3 regions of the Pedobacter sp. AC163 genome follow, and region 2 is predicted to be linked to each of the others. Evidence: riboswitches for the same ligand, from Rfam matches in the RefSeq annotation. Region 2 holds a riboswitch; each other region holds the start of a gene.
The links. Region 2 has a riboswitch for S-adenosylmethionine ahead of ACZZZK_RS01475 (O-acetylhomoserine aminocarboxypropyltransferase/cysteine synthase family protein). Riboswitches for the same ligand answer to the same signal wherever they lie in the genome.

Region 1 (3,167 bases), 230 kb from region 2:
CGGTTTTGGGATACTGTATTTTCATAGGCCACCCAGTACGGATTACTGTAGTAACTGTTGTTCCAGTTGAAAGTGTTTCCGTTTTCATCCCGGTAGTTTTTCAATTGATTAATGTCTACCTGTCTGCCAAACCAGGTAAACTGAAGCATGGTACTGGTCGACCTGGAACCGCCTGTTCCTGGTAAGTTGTCAGAACCAAGTTTACTGTAATTTGCATTCGCTGTTAGAGTTAGCTTTGGCGTAATCCTCAAAGTTGTGTTTAGGGCAAACGAATTCTTGTCCTGCCCGGAGTTAGGCACCACACCAACCTGTTTTAGATTGTTGTAGGATAAGCGGTAATCAAATTTCTCTCCGGCATCTTCAACGGCAATGCCATTGGAAAGAGAATAGCCAGTTTCAAAAAAATCACGAACATTATCTGGATTGGCTACAAATGGAACGGCTACTCCTTTTGAAAAAAACTGGGGAATCAGCCTGCCATCCATTCTCGGGCCCCAGCTTTCATCCACACCGTCATTCGTTCCGGCACCCTTGCCATCTACGTAGCTAAACTTGCCTTCTGATCCCTGACCAAAAACATCCTGGTACTTTGGCAGTGTAAGTAAACTTTCAATAACCCCATTGGAGTTAAAACTGACCCCCAAACCCTTTTTCGATTTTCCGGATTTTGTTTTGATAATAACTACTCCGGCCGCTGCCCTTGAGCCGTACAACGCTGCTGCGTTCGGGCCTTTAAGCACACTGATCGATTCTATATCATTTGGATTGATATCGGAAATTGTATTTGCGTAATCTCTTGCGCCAGCGGAATTGAGTTGCGAATTATCCACGGGTATACCATCCACAACAAAAAGCGGCTGGTTATTGCCAGAAATAGAAGTTTCTCCTCTAATCACTATGCGGGAAGAACCCATATCGCCCTGGCTATTGGTTACCCTCACGCCGGCAACCTTACCTGCCAGCGCATTTACCAGGTTGCTTTCCCTCGCTTCAGTCAAGCTCTCACCTTTGAGCTCCTGTACGGCATAACCCAACGATTTTTTTTGTCTCGATATGCCCAGAGCGGTAACCACAACTTCATCTAAAGCGTTATCCGCATCATTTAAAACCACGTTGAGCACCTGTGTATCACCAGATACTTCCACTTCTTTAGTAGCGAAGCCGATATAAGAAAATACCAATGTGCTTTTGCCAGTTACCGTAATGGTAAAACTGCCGGCAGCATTACTTGTTACTGCCTGTTTGGTACCTTTTACAAAAATGGAAACGCCGGGCAGAGTTTCTCCTGATGAACTTTTAACCGTGCCTGATATGGAGATGTTTTGTGCACGTACGAATGGGGAAAGCAATAGCAGAAATAATATTGCCGGAAGCTTAATCTTGTTGAACATAATAGATATTGTTGATGATTAATTAAGGGATGATGTCGCGAAATTTTGGCAAAGCTCTTCCACTCCGCTTTTGACGAATTTTTTAACACACTGATAATGAAAATTAAGTTTTTGTGGTATTTGCTAACTTTAGTCTATACAAATACCCGTTCGCATTCGGTCTCTTTTACTTCGGTTTGAAATGCATGCGTAAATTGATTTTTGCTCGTTAGTTTTTTCCATTTAATTTATTTTTCTGATAGATCAACACTTATCAATTGTAGCAATCCGCTTATAAAAAAAAGCACTCCTATAAATCAGGAGTGCTCTCATATTCATTAACAATGATTTGGCCTTCAACTGACTTAACTATCCCGGACTTTCCGGGATGGAATTAGCACCATACCTAAGGGTGGTTGCTAAGGTTTCGCAGGGCCATTCCCTCCACCTTTCTTGATAAGTATTTTAAAATAACTGGCGCAAAGATAATAGAAAAATCATATTGTCTAGTAATTCTATAGATTTTATTGAAATATTTTTTTCTTAAGGCTAATCATGCCTACATTTGCGCTATTAATTGATCAGCATCCCATGAAAATAAAATATATTTTAATAGTTGTAGCAGGACTTTTCCTACATAATTCATCAGCGCAATCAAAAAATGAAATCAAAAGCAATAGTGTCGAATCTCCGAAATCTTTTCGGGCAGATGGAATCTGGAGAGGTGTCTTTAATCTCAAACCCGGTGTTGAAGTACCATTTAATTTTGAAATTAAAAATAGAAACGGTGATCAACCCTTTCTCAGCTTTTTAAATGCCGATGAGCGCTTCGACGGGGGAGTTGTAAAAAGGAAAGGAGATTCATTGTTGATTAACCTGGATCAGTTCGACAATGTTCTTGCTTTTAAAATCCAGAAAGATTCACTTGTCGGCGTATTGAAGAGACAGGATGGATCTGGAAAACCACTGCCTGTGTATGCCAGTAAAGCAAAGCAATATCGGTTTGCAACCAGCGGCCAGGCACCAGATGCAGATTTTTCTGGAAAATACGATATTGTTTTTCAGTTACAGAATGGCAAAAGTGAAAATGCGGTAGGACTTTTTAAGCAGGCCGGAAATAAAATTACAGGTACATTTCTCCGCATTACCGGCGATTCCCGCTATCTTGAAGGCAGTGTTGATGGAAACCATTTTTATCTTTCCGGTTTCATCGGTTCGAGCCCTGCTTACTACAAAGGCACATTTTCAAAAGACGGTAAAATTGTGGGAGAAGTAGTGAGTGCCAGGGGGAATACGCCCTTCACCGGAACTCAAAATCAAAATGCGGCCCTCCCGGATGCGACCAAATTAACTTTTTTAAAAGATGGGTATAAAACGCTTGACTTTTCTCTTCCGGATGTTAATGGAAAGAAGATCTCGTTGAAGGATGAGAAATTTAAAAATAAGGTTGTGATCCTGACGATTACCGGAACCTGGTGCCCTAATTGTGTAGATGAGGCAGCATTTATCGCTCCATGGTACAAGGAAAATCGCAGTCGTGGCGTTGAAGTTATTGGGATTCATTATGAGCGGCAACTGGATTCGGCTTATGTAAAAAAAGCATTGGGAAGATTTCGCGATAAGTTCGGCATTGAATATGATCAGGTGATCGCAGGCAAACCGGATAAAAAACAGGTTGCAGAATCACTTCCTGGACTAAGTAATTTCCTTTCTTTTCCAACGATGATCATCATCGATAAAAATGGAAATGTTGCTCAGATCCATACAGGTTATAGTGGACCAGCAACGGGAAAATAC
Region 2 (3,167 bases):
CAGGGTGTTTTGTCCAAATACCACTTGGCACATCGGCCCTTGGTGGCGCCATACCTGCAATAATGGCGTATTTTTCCATATCGGCATAGGTATAGTTGCCAGAAGAAACCAGTTGACGGATATTGTTTTCAGCCTCGAAAACAGCTTTAATCCCTGAGGGAAGCTGATCTTTAGCTTTTTCCATTACATCGAAAGGTAAAATACCTAAGGCACCGCCTTCCAGTTGGGTTAACTGTTTCGGTGTTAAAAGTTTCAATGCTGTTAGCTTTACTGTACCTGCATAATCAGCAAATTTTGTTCTGGCAATAATCGTCCAAAGCAAAATTTGAATATCATGCTGTTCCACCTCTGGATGTTTTTCTGCGCTCTTTAAAATGGCAACCACAATCTCTTCTTTCGGACCTAAAACAGGAGCAAACATGTAGCCATCCCCTTTCGAAGGTGCAAAAGTTCCGGCTTTTAAACAGTAGCTCTTATTTGTCATTTCATAAAATCCCTCGCACAAAACGAAACCTCCATCAGGGTTTTTAGGCAGTAAATATAGCGGCTGAAATTTTGCCTTAGCATTAAAATCAGGCATTTTTTCACCCTCGCGGTTTACATCTTCAAATGCTGTAGTAATGGCAGCGGGTTGCTTTAAAAATTTATCAACACCAAGAGCTTTAGCACCTTGTGCCGTTCCAACTTTTAATAGTTTGTCTTTTAATCCCCCGAATTGTGCCTGAGCTGTTAATCCTGATATTGCAATTAGCAGTACTAAGGAAGTAGATTTTATTTTTTTCATCATGATTAGATAGGTATGACAAACATAAAATTTTTAAGGTTAAGTTTATTTTATGATTTCAAATTAAAATTACGAATTTGATTCACAAGCACTTAACAAATTATCAGAATTTAATTTTGTTGTTTCGAAATTAAATTAGATATTTGAAATATTATTTGGTGAACAACTGAATAAAAGTCAATCTTTAATCGGATTGATTTATAAAGAAGTGGCGAGAGACTGGCTCCGTGACCCACTGGCAACCCTCAGAAAGAGAAGGTGCCAATTCCTGACCAAGTAACATGGTGTTATTTGGAGATATAAATTATAACTGATGAAAATACTAAATCTTCAATCGCAAAGCGAACCTCAGCTAAACCTCAATCAGGTAGAGAACTCTTCTATTTCATTGATTTGTTGTGATATGCGGGCGATTACTTGTATGTGCTGTTGCATACAGTAATTTAAAAATCTTCCTCCTTTGTTTCTTTTTCAAATTGGAAGGTCCCGATAGATCGGGATACGCCCTACAAAATTATCTTGATTTATGGTGATAAATTTTATAACCATAAGCTTGAAATCAATCTTCAACATTCATTTAATCAATCATTTAGAATTATGTCAACTTCATATAAATTTGAAACACTACAGTTACACGCTGGCCAGGAAATAGACCCAACCACAGGATCAAGAGCAGTTCCAATTTATCAAACTACCTCTTATGGATTTAAAAATGCCGAACATGGCGCTAATCTTTTCGCTTTAAAAGAATTTGGCAATATCTATACTCGTTTAATGAACCCAACGACTGATGTTTTTGAAAAAAGAATTGCGGCGTTGGAAGGTGGAGTTGCAGCGTTAGCAACAGCATCTGGTCAGGCGGCACAGTTTATTGCATTACATAATATTTTAGAAGCGGGAGATAGCATTGTTTCCTCAACACATATTTACGGAGGAACTTACAATCAATTTAAGGTGGCTTTCAAACGCCTGGGCATCCATGTAGATTTTGCAAATCCAGATGTGCCTGAAGAATTTGAGCAAAAGATAACAGAGAAAACAAAAGCGATCTACTTAGAAACCATTGGAAATCCGGCTTTCAGCATTCCTGATTTTGAGAAGATCGCAGCAATTGCGAAGAAATACGATCTTCCTTTCATCGTGGATAATACTTTTGGTGCTGGAGGTTATTTATTTAAACCTTTGGAACATGGCGCTAACATCGTAGTAGAATCTGCAACAAAATGGATTGGCGGACATGGAACCAGCATTGGAGGCGTAATTGTTGATGGTGGAAATTATAATTGGGGCAATGGAAAATTTCCGCAGTTCACCGAGCCATCAGAAGGTTATCATGGATTGGTTTTTAATGATGTTTTCGGCATCGGCGGCCCATTTGGTAACATTCAATTCATCATTCGTGCTCGAGTTGAGGGTTTAAGAGATTTGGGTCCTGCCCTTTCGCCTTTCAATTCATTCCTTTTATTGCAAGGTTTAGAAACGTTATCTCTTCGCGTACAACGCCATGTAGATAATGCTTTGGAGTTGGCCACCTGGTTAGAAAATCATCCGCTTGTTAAAGAAGTTCATTATCCAGGTTTAGCAAGCAGCAAATACAATAATCTGGCAAAAAAATATTTGAGCAATGGTTTCGGTGGTGTTTTATCTTTCGAATTAAATGGCACCAAGGAAAATGCAACCCAAGTTATAGATCAGTTAAAACTGGTTTCTCATTTAGCAAATGTCGGCGATGCTAAAACGCTGATTATTCAGCCTTCGGCAACCACACATCAACAATTAAGTGAAACGGAACAATTAGCTGCAGGTGTAAAACCAAATGCGTTAAGGGTTTCAGTTGGTATTGAGCATATCGATGACATTAAAGCAGATTTTGAGCAGGCTTTTGCTACTATCAGCGCTCACGCAACTGCTGAAAGTTTACAAGCCTAATACTATCCATCCCTCGAAAGGGTTGCAACAAAACATGTTTAAAAATTTACAGTCAATAATATGACCGATAGAAGTTCAAAGACCTCTTCAGAGGTTGGGGTGTATAATTATCCCAAACAGTTTAAGTTAGAAAGTGGCAAGAAAATTCGAAACTTGCAAATCGCTTTTCAAACTTATGGAAAATTAAATGCCAAAAAAGATAACGTAATTTGGGTTTGCCATGCTTTAACCGCAAATGACGATGTTTTTGAGTGGTGGGAAGGTCTGTTTGGGCAAAATGCTTTGTTTAATCCGGAAGAACATTATATCATTTGTGCGAATGTTTTGGGTTCGAACTACGGAACAACCAATCCTTTAAGTACCAATCCTGTAAACGGTTTACCTTATTATCTATCATTCCCACAATTTACTATCCGCGATTTTGTATCTGCTCACCAACTATTGGCCGATCATT
Region 3 (3,167 bases), 2.2 Mb from region 2:
CGAAATAGAGTTAACAATTCCTTTCCCCTGCAAACATTTCAATCCATTTTCTATCACCGACCACTTAGAGGAATCGACCATGATAGGTAATTTGGCGATATCCGGTTCGGAGGCAATCAGATTTAAAAACTTCGTCATGGCAGCTTCCGAATCGAGCATACCTTCATCCATGTTCACATCAATAATCTGTGCTCCACCTTCTACCTGTTGTAGCGCAACAGCTAAGGCCGCTTCGTAATCGCCACCTAAAATTAACTTCGAAAATTTTGGAGATCCGGTGATATTTGTCCTTTCACCAACGTTTACAAAAATACTTTCCGGCGTTATCGTTACAGGCTCCAATCCGCTTAAGCGCATAAAAGGCTCAATAGTTGGCAATTTCCGTGGCGAAGCTTTTTTAGCATTCTTTGCAATGCAGCCAATGTGATCAGGAGTGGTGCCGCAACAGCCACCCACAATATTTACAAAACCAGATTGAATAAAATCGTCTACCAGGTGAGCCGTTTCATGTGGTTGTTCGTCGTAAGCACCAAATTCATTCGGCAAGCCGGCATTTGGATAAGCAGAAACGTAACAACCCGCTTTGGTAGCCAGCTCTTCGATGTGCGGACGCATCTCTTTTGCCCCTAAAGCACAGTTAAAACCAATGCTTAAAGGTTTTGCATGCATTACCGAATTTAAGAAAGCTTCTGCTGTTTGACCAGAAAGCGTTCTTCCAGAAGCATCGGTAATGGTTCCAGAAATCATAATTTCGAGCTTACGACCAACTACTTCTTCATATTTTTTAATGGCCACAATGGCCACTTTTGCATTTAGTGTATCAAAGATGGTTTCGATGAGAAGCACATCAGAACCTCCATCTACCAAACCGCGAACCTGTTCATAGTATGCTGCTTCCAGTTCGTCGAAATAAACCGCCCTAAAACCTGGGTCGTTTACATTTGGCGACATAGAAAGGGTTCTGTTGGTTGGCCCTATTGCGCCTGCAACAAAACATTTCCGATCAGGATTTGCAGCCATAAATTCAGTAGCAGCCTCTTTTGCCACCCTCGCACCTTCAAAGCTTAACTCATAAGAAAGATCTTCCATCTGGTAATCAGCCATGGAAATTCTTTGTGTACTGAAGGTGTTGGTTTCGATAATATCCGCACCAGCGGCTAAATATTCAAGATGTATGGCTTTAATAATATCAGGCCGAGTGATGTTGAGCAAATCGTTATTGCCTTTTACATCACACGGATGATCTTTAAAACGTTCCCCTCTAAAATCCTCTTCGGTTAAAGTATAACGCTGAATCATGGTACCCATCGCACCATCAATTACTAAAATACGTTTTTCTAATTCTTCTCTTATGCTCATACTAGTATTTAGTAGTTAGTATCGAGTATCAAGACATTCGACACGAGATGTAACTACATTTCAACTCAATATGTAATCTGGCATTTGTTATCTAAATACTAAAGACTATATACTAAGTACTAAAAAAGCTTATTTAAAAAGTTGGTACGAGAATCGTAATCCTAAACTTATCTGCCCCCGATTAAAATCGGGATAGAATGTAGCACCTTGTGTGGTCACAGGTTGCTAAGACTTCGTTGGGTCTAATCCCTCCGTCTTTCTTAATAAGCGTACAAAAATGCAACAAAGCAACATCAATTCCAAAAATTATCGCTCTGCTGCCAAATAAAATTACAAAGGCCATGCAAATTTGCACAGCCTTAAGAATATTGTTTTGTTTGAGTGCTTTAAACAGCCTCCCTTTTTCCGAATCTTTTGTTGTAGTAGATAATCAAATATCCCATCAAAAACGCACTAGGCAAACAACTAATAAAGATATGATCTGTAATATAAGTCACAGTAATTGCCTGGATAATGCCGCCAACTAAAATGAAGAATATGATTACCAAAAACTTGCTCATTATTTTCTACTTCCGAAAATGCGTAGCAAGAAAAGGAAGATATTTATAAAATCAAGGTATAGCGACAAGGCTGCCATTATAGCTAATTTCTTTGTATCAGCAGATGGAATTGATTCTCCGCTTTCTTCAATTCCCATTCCAATTCTTTTAATTTTTTGAACATCGTATGCAGTCAATGCTGTAAAAACAGCAATACCAACAAATGCCATAATTAAGCTAAACTGTTCACTTTTGATAAACATGTTTGCAATACTGGCTATAAATAAACCGGCAACACCAACCATTAAAATTGGGCCGAACTTGCTCAAATCTATATTTGTTGTGTAACCCATAACAGCCATTATACCAAAAATCCCTGCGGCTGCAGCAAAACAAGTTATAATCGAGGTGCCAGTGTAAATTAAGAGAATGAAACTCAAACTTACGCCCAGTAACACAGAAAACAGGACAAATACACCTAACAAGGCGCCATAAGATAGTCTGGAAAAGCCAGCCCCCATTACTAAAACTAGCCCAAGTGGCGCAAACATGGCCACATAACCTAACGCAGTTCTTCTTCCAGTTTCAAAATCGATTAAAGATCTTAAGGCCGATTCAGTGTTTGAAATATAAAAAGCAGATAGAGTGGATAAAGCCAACGCTACAAACATCCACAGGAATACGTTTGCAAAAAACTTCTTCGATACAGAGTTTTCCTGTACAAAGACACTATTGGTTTGATAATTATAATTTTGTTGTTCCATTTTTAATTTTGTGTATTTAAATGATTTTAAAAATAACAATTTAGTTTAATCTTTTTGTCAAGAGTTCTTCAACTTTTTTGAAGAACTGTAGCGGTTTAAGTGTACGCCACGGCAGATTGTCAAAAGCTCCTCCGAAATTGATATAGTAATCTATATTATTGTCTTTAAATTCGGAAATAACGTGTTCTTGAAAATTTACGCCAACAATCCATCCATCTTCTACTTCCTGAAACCACTCTTCATAATAGCTATCATCAGATGCGTGAAAATTTAAAACGTTCTCGCCAATAAGAATAAATTTGGTAATCCCTTCGTCCATCATCAATTCTAAAATATCACGTTTAAGTAACATGATATCATTATTAATTGCATCATTCCATTCGCCGATAAATTCGATAATGGCATAACTGCGATCATAATCAGCATACAAAACCTTCATGTAAAGGGTGTTCGACCCGAATTCGTCCCACTGCGGATGCAGTAGAAAATTATAAATTTGTTTGTC

Region 1: another riboswitch for S-adenosylmethionine. It lies ahead of ACZZZK_RS00345 (SusC/RagA family TonB-linked outer membrane protein); the one in region 2 lies ahead of ACZZZK_RS01475 (O-acetylhomoserine aminocarboxypropyltransferase/cysteine synthase family protein).
Region 3: another riboswitch for S-adenosylmethionine. It lies ahead of metH (methionine synthase); the one in region 2 lies ahead of ACZZZK_RS01475 (O-acetylhomoserine aminocarboxypropyltransferase/cysteine synthase family protein).

The regions. Positions count from the first base shown of each region.
Region 1 covers NZ_OZ409872.1:85,862-89,028, forward strand. Annotated here, with positions in the region: gene ACZZZK_RS00345 (SusC/RagA family TonB-linked outer membrane protein) at 1-1,391, opposite strand, end outside; SAM riboswitch class I at 1,733-1,833, opposite strand; gene ACZZZK_RS00350 (peroxiredoxin family protein) at 1,962-3,167, shown strand, end outside.
Region 2 covers NZ_OZ409872.1:318,363-321,529, forward strand. Annotated here, with positions in the region: gene ACZZZK_RS01470 (hypothetical protein) at 1-787, opposite strand, end outside; SAM riboswitch class I at 980-1,090, shown strand; gene ACZZZK_RS01475 (O-acetylhomoserine aminocarboxypropyltransferase/cysteine synthase family protein) at 1,382-2,713, shown strand; gene ACZZZK_RS01480 (homoserine O-acetyltransferase family protein) at 2,774-3,167, shown strand, end outside.
Region 3 covers NZ_OZ409872.1:2,517,984-2,521,150, forward strand. Annotated here, with positions in the region: gene metH (methionine synthase) at 1-1,359, opposite strand, end outside; SAM riboswitch class I at 1,524-1,629, opposite strand; gene ACZZZK_RS10810 (Bax inhibitor-1/YccA family protein) at 1,919-2,662, opposite strand; gene ACZZZK_RS10815 (hypothetical protein) at 2,703-3,167, opposite strand, start outside.